Linked DNA regions of Rubripirellula tenax. The protein of the gene in region 2 interacts with the protein of the main gene of each other region in a pairwise test. Links are inferred from orthologs where the notes say so. Each region holds a gene or a part of one and is shown on either strand. Other genes may lie near its edges.

What was found.
Region 1: the proteins of dnaB (region 2) and Poly51_RS15295 interact in binary tests that used the Escherichia coli proteins (3 or more experiments, as listed by UniProt). The link is inferred for Rubripirellula tenax from one-to-one orthologs.

What each region holds. Positions count from the first base shown.
Region 1 is NZ_SJPW01000004.1:194,693-197,904, forward strand. The notes cover bases 65-2,947. They hold Poly51_RS15295 (ATP-dependent helicase), read right to left. Parts: upstream 2,580-2,947; coding sequence 549-2,579; downstream 65-548. Other genes in these bases: Poly51_RS15290 (hypothetical protein), read left to right, coding at 65-538; Poly51_RS15300 (hypothetical protein), read right to left, coding at 2,582-2,947. Outside these bases: more of Poly51_RS15290, read left to right, coding at 1-64; more of Poly51_RS15300, read right to left, coding at 2,948-3,212. UniProt on the Escherichia coli protein: Rep helicase is a single-stranded (ss)DNA-dependent ATPase involved in DNA replication; it can initiate unwinding at a nick in the DNA. It binds to ssDNA and acts in a progressive fashion along the DNA in the 3' to 5' direction.
Region 2 is NZ_SJPW01000006.1:448,383-451,575, forward strand. What follows is about bases 78-2,941. They hold dnaB (replicative DNA helicase), read right to left. Parts: upstream 2,298-2,941; coding sequence 858-2,297; downstream 78-857. Other genes in these bases: Poly51_RS22535 (UPF0104 family protein), read left to right, coding at 78-801; Poly51_RS22545 (DnaA/Hda family protein), read right to left, coding at 2,417-2,941. In the rest of the region: more of Poly51_RS22535, read left to right, coding at 1-77; more of Poly51_RS22545, read right to left, coding at 2,942-3,193. UniProt on the Escherichia coli protein: The main replicative DNA helicase, it participates in initiation and elongation during chromosome replication. Travels ahead of the DNA replisome, separating dsDNA into templates for DNA synthesis.

The DNA.
Region 1 (3,212 bases), on a different replicon or contig from region 2:
CAAGTATTTTCGCTATCGATTGGCGACCAAGAGTTTCATGGTCCGCGAGAAGATCAAACGCAGCGATAAAAAGCAGTTATTTTACGCGATGCTGGATCGAAGTAAATCGATGCAACAGGGCGAACGAATCTACAAATTGCTGGCGATCTTGATGAACCGACTTCGCGCGGTCGGGCGTCGTGAAGCCGTCTTGGGTTACAGTTTTTTTGATTCCATGGTTCACGACGAAATTTTGGTCAACGAGGTAGCTGAGGTTCGCGAAGAGATTCGTAAGCTGAACTACGAATTCTTTATCGGCGACGACACGGACATCAACTTGGCACTTCGCGAGGGCGTCAAGCGGATTCGGCAGTTGGTGACCGACATCGATGCAGAACGACCCGAGTTGATCATCGTGACCGACGGTGATCACGGTATCAATGTGCAAGTCAAAGAGCTGAAGGGCATCGTGCTTCACGTTTTCATCGTCGAAGAAGCCAACGACGATCTGATGAAGCTGGCCATCGCGACCGGCGGTGTCGCGTTGCAAGGGCTTTGATGTCGCGTGCTTACCGGCCGAGCGTTCGACCGGGTTTCTTCTTACGATACTTGTTCGGGTTTTCCGCTTTGCCAACGATTTCGTACAGGAATCGGCTAGGCGTTGTTGGTCGCGGCTTTCCCCATTTGCGACGGGTCAGAGCCAGCGACATTGTTAAGTCTTCTTGGGCTCGCGTGATTCCGACATAACACAAGCGACGTTCTTCGGCGATGTCTTCTTCATTGCCGCTCTTGACGCTGCGGCTGTGTGGGATCAATCCGTCTTCCATCCCCACCATGAACACGACCGGGAATTCCAAGCCCTTGGCGGCGTGCAGCGTTAGCAACCAAACGGCGTTCTGTTTGGCCAGCTTGTCTTTCTCGCTGCCCATGTCTTTACCGGACAACAAGATCTCGCCAAGAAATCCTGTCAGATCGCGTTCGCCGTCACCGTCTTGGTAAGCCCCCACGGCGTTGGTCAATTCGCCGATCGACGCCATCCGTGATTCGCGTTCTTCGGGTTTGTCGTACAGTCGCGTCAATTCGTCGGCGTACGCAGTTCGGACAAGCAACGTTTCCATTGCTGCGGTCAACGATTCGTTCTTGGCGCGTAGTTGCACGTCTTTGGCGATCGATGCCAAGCTTTCGATGCCCGCCCGCGCGGCTGCCGGCAATTCGGATGTCGCTGTTGAATCGGTCATCACGTCCCAGACCGGGACGCCACGATCGACTGCTTTGGCGATCAACGTCTGCACCGTCTTGTTCCCCAATCCACGCGGCGGCGTGTTAATCACCCGCAACAGCGCGACTTCATCGTTGGGCTGTTCGATCCATTTCAAATACGACAACAGATCGCGGACTTCTTTTCGGTCAAAGAACGACTGGGCGCCCAACATGACGTAGGGCACCTTCGCCTTTCGCAGTTCCGTTTCGAATAATCGAGGCTGCTCGTTGGTGCGAAACAGGATCGCAATGTCACGCGGTTGGACGTGTTCGTTGTCGATCAGGTGGCTGATCCGTGCGACGACCGATTTGGCTTCCGTGATCTCGTCTTTATGTTGGTCGATTTTAGGGCGTTTTCCGGCCGGCCGGCTGGGAATCAGAGTCTTGTCGTGCCGTGTCGTATTGAATTCGATCAACCGATTGGCCAGCGTCAAGATTTCGGCCGTGCTGCGATAGTTATTTTCCAAACATACGACCTTGGCATCGGGCCAATCTTTGGAAAAGTTCAAAATGTGAGTCACGTCCGCGCCGCGCCAAGCGTAAATCGATTGGTCGTCATCGCCGACGACGCAAAGATTGCGGTGCTTCGACGACAAGTGTTTGGTGATCCGGTATTGTGAACCGTTGGTGTCTTGGTATTCGTCGACCAGCACATGATCGAACTTCGCCGCTTCTTCGTCACGGATCGCTTCATGTTCATCGAATAAGGTTTCGGTGTTGAGCAGTAGATCATCGAAATCCATGGCTCCGCACGCCCGCAGTCCATTTTGGTAGCGGCGGTAACCCGACGCGGCAAAGTGCTCTTTGTCGGTCGACGCGACGTAGGCTGCTTGATCGGGTTTGATCGATTGGTTTTTCCAACCGCCGATGATGTTCAGCATGTCGCCGGGGCTCAGTGCGGTTCCCGGCAGACGCAACTCGCGCAAGATTCCTCGCGCCAAAGTTTCTTGATCGCTGCGATCGTAGATTGAGAACTTCGCCGGGTACCCAAGCGCCTTGGCGTGTCGTCGTAAGATACGGACGCAGTGAGCGTGAAAGGTGCTGACGGTCGGCTTGGGTGGGGCGGGTTCGTTCTTTCGTCGCCGCTTGCCGGTGCCAATCAGTTCACCGACCCGCTCCTGCATTTCACCGGCCGCTTTGTTGGTAAACGTCACGGCCAGAATCCGATCCGGTGCTGTACCATGCCGAATCAGGTTGGCGATGCGAAACGTTACGACGCGGGTCTTGCCCGTTCCGGCGCCGGCAAGCACCAACATCGGCCCAGACAGCGTCCGGACCGCTTCGGCTTGGGCATCATTCAATCCGTCGGTGAGCGATTTCAATCCGTTGTTCGTCGACATCGTTAGCGCAGTGCGTCGCGATCGATCACAGGGTTAGCAGAACCCGTGGCAATCAATTTGATGAGGTCTTGTTGGGCACGGCCGGTCGTTACGGCTTGGCGATTGAACGGCACGTAGTAAGACGCGTAATTGCCCGTCCCCGTATCCATCACGTACACGACCGTCGAACCGACGGGGTTATTGCTTGCCCGCGGGAAATCGGCGCGACCGGTTAACATCAAATAGCTGCCGCCTTTTCCGCCGGTTCCCAATGCATCACCTACGTTGACGGTGAACTGGCCCATGAATCGCCCCAATCGCGGGTAGATCACCGAGCATTGCAGCAAGCCTGAATTGTGATCCAAGACGAATAGTCCATCGGCTTCTTCGCTGATCGTTCCCGTCGCGATCGAGTATTTTTCGCTCGACACAGCGGCATTGGCGTGCAGAAGCGGCAAGTCGAATTCCGCCAAACGCGATTCGGCTCGGTCGGCGCGACCTGCAAAATAGGCGGCTGATGCGATGGCCACGACGACCACAGACAACATCGCCCAGCGTCCCCATCCGCTACAGCATGACGTTTGGTTCATGTCGATTACCGCCATCGGGGCGGTCGCGGGGCTGGACTCGACTTGATTTTCGCTTGAAAAAGTG
Region 2 (3,193 bases):
TTGGTGTTTGCGGCGTTTTTGGTCGCGCTCAATTACGGATTGCTGATTTCGTACGACCTTTTGGCGCTGCGGTATTTGTGCCGGTCGTTGCCGTTGCGGCGAGTTGCTTTGGTCTCGTTTCTGGGTTTCACACTGGGTAACAATTTCGGGACTTTCTTGGCTGGTGCCCCGATTCGGTTTCGCTTTTATACGCGATGGGGATTGTCGCCCAGCCAGATTGTGGTGTTGATCTCGATCTTGGGGCTGACGTTTTGGAGCGGGTTGTGGTTCTTGGGCGGCACAGTATTGGTTTGTGTGCCGATCGAGTTGCCGCCGCCCTACGTTTTACCTTTCGGCACGCGTACCCTTGGCGTGATTTTGCTGTCGCTTGCCGTCGGCTACTTGTTGGTTTGCACGTTTTGGCAGAAGCCTTGGCCGATCGGCAAACTTCACCTGCGACCGCCTGAACCTGGTTTGATGGCCGTGCAGGCATCGGTGGCGGCGGTCGATCTGTTGATATCGGCAACCGCGCTGTACTTGGTGCTGCCCGGCGAAGCGCTGGTTCCGTTCACCTTGGTGCTGGCGGCCTATTTGGCCGCGATCGCGGTTTCATTGATCAGCCAAGTGCCCGGCGGATTGGGCGTGTTGGAGGTGATCTTGTTGGCGCTGTTGAAAGAATCGGTGGGCGACGCGGTCTTGGCGTCCGTCATTATCTTCCGAACGATCTATTACCTGATCCCATTGGTTTTCGGAATGACTGCGCTAGTCATCCACGAGATCTATGGCGGCGCGGTCGAAGCCCGACAGGCGAGACGGCCGTAGCCCAAAAAGAGCTGTCAACAGGCTGGTAGGCGTCCGCCTTGGACGGATGGCTACTTTTACATGCCCGAGTTGTCGAACTCGGCGAGCCCGTCGAATTCGCTGTGACGTTCGGGCGCGCGGTCGCTGAATTTCGTGTACTCGGCTTCCCACGTCAGTTCGACGTCGCCGACAGGACCGTTCCGCTGTTTCGCGATAATGATTTCCGCTTGCCCGGCAAACTGAGCCTTGTCTTCGCCACGGTGATAATATTCCTCGCGGTGAACGAACATGACCACGTCGGCATCCTGCTCGATCGCACCCGATTCTCGCAGGTGACTTAGCTTCGGACGGTGATCCTTGCCATCTTCGGCTTGCCGGTTCAATTGCGACAAGCACAACAGCGGCACTTCCAGTTCCCGCGCCATCCCTTTCAAACGCCGCGCGATCTTGGCAACCTGTTCCTGGCGTGGGTCACGCGAATTGTCAGGATCGATCAATTGCAAGTAATCGATCACGATCAAACCGAGTCCGTTTTCTTTCCGCTTGATGCGGCGGGCCGTTGCGGCGATCTCACTGACCGTCCGGCTGGGCGAATCGTCGACGTAAAGCGGCGCCTCGCTGATCTCGTTGGCCTTGGAAATCAACCGATCGCGATCGTCCGACGAAATCGATCCGTTACGCAGTCGGTGACCGTTGACGCGTGCAAGCGAACACAGCATCCGGTCGGCCAATTCGATGCCCGACATTTCAAGGGATACGAACAGCACCGGCGCACGTTGGACGATCGAACAGTGTTCACCGATGTTCATCGCGAGTGCTGTCTTTCCCATCGACGGACGGGCAGCCAAAATGATCAGCTCGCCGTTGTGGAGTCCACCGGTCATCTCGTCGAACATCTTTAGCCCGGTTTCCGCACCGCCGTCGACGTATTCGTCGCGCAAACGGGCTTCCATCCGATCCATCGCTTGATGCAGCACGTCGCTGATGCTGTGAACGCTCTGCGACGACCGACCGTCCATGATCGCGAACACTTTCTGTTCCGCCTGGGCACACAATTCTTTGGCGGTGCTGTTCTGTTCGTAGGCATCGCGAAGAATCTCGGTGCTCGATTCGATCAAACGCCGAAAGACCGCTTTCTCCGAAACGATCGCCGCATAGAACGACGCGTGCGCCGCATTGGGAACCGCGCTGGACAATCGGGCCAGATACGCGGCGCCGCCGACCTCTTCGTAGTCGCCGGCCGTCCGCAATCGCGAAACCAGCAACGTGATGTCAATCTTTTCGCCGCCGTCGTACATTTCACGCATCGCATGATAAATCTTGCGATTCGCGTCACTGTAAAAATCTTCGGCCTTCAGCGATGCAATTTCGTCGCAAATCGATGGCAGCAACAGAACGCTACCCAGGACGCCCATCTCTGCTTCGAGGTCGAACGGAGGTTCGCGTTGGAGGACTTCCGCCGCCGTCGGTTCGTTCTTCTTTTTCTTGAACCGAAATTCGCTGGGGTCTTTGATCATGGTTCCGCGTCCTTGGAAAGTGCAGCAAGCGACAACATTTAATCTGTCGCGAAGAAGGGTTAGACGCAAGGGTTCGACGCAAGGGTTGGAAATAATGGCGATGGAATTTCGCCCCCGATTTACGCCCTCAACAGGTTTTCAATCCGCTCGATCGCCTCTTGGGCCGACATCGCGACTTGCCCGCGACCGATCGATTTGCCCTTGTCCAGCCACCCCTTCACGTTCTTCTCCGCTGCCATTGCCGTGCTGTGTGATTTGCCGCCAAAGTGCTTTGCGATTTCTGTATAGGCTGCGGACGTCATCTGGCGCGATAAGTACATTGCCAGCATCCGAGGCTCCGTGACCGAACGAGTCTGGGCGCCGCTTCTCAGCACATCCAACGGCAAATGGAACGCTTCGCACACGGCAGTTTCGATCACCGATAGGCTGGCAACCGGTTTCGCCGAACGCAGAACATCGCCGCCGAAGCGGCGTATCTCGTCCATCGACGGATTGCGACGATACATACGTTGCAGCAGATTGATGGTGTTGACGACACCGCTGATCACTCGGCCGTCGCCGGCAAGCATCGACGTCAGTTGTTCAAGCGACGCATCGTCCAACGGCATCGAACAGGTTTCATCGACCCATCGACCCAGGATCGTTTTTCGCGTCGACAAGTCGAGCGGTCCGATCGGACACACCAGCCCGCTGGACATCCGGCCCGCCAGTTCCTGTGTCAGACCCTGAATTTCGGTCGGCGCGTGCGAACCGCTGAAGATCAACGGACGGCCCGCATTGGCCAGCGTTTCGACCGTGTAAAGGACTTCGCGAAGCGTCGCCTTCTTGGCACCCAAAAATTGGACGTCGTCAATCAACAACGCATCGACTTCGCGGTATCGCCGACGAAACGAAGT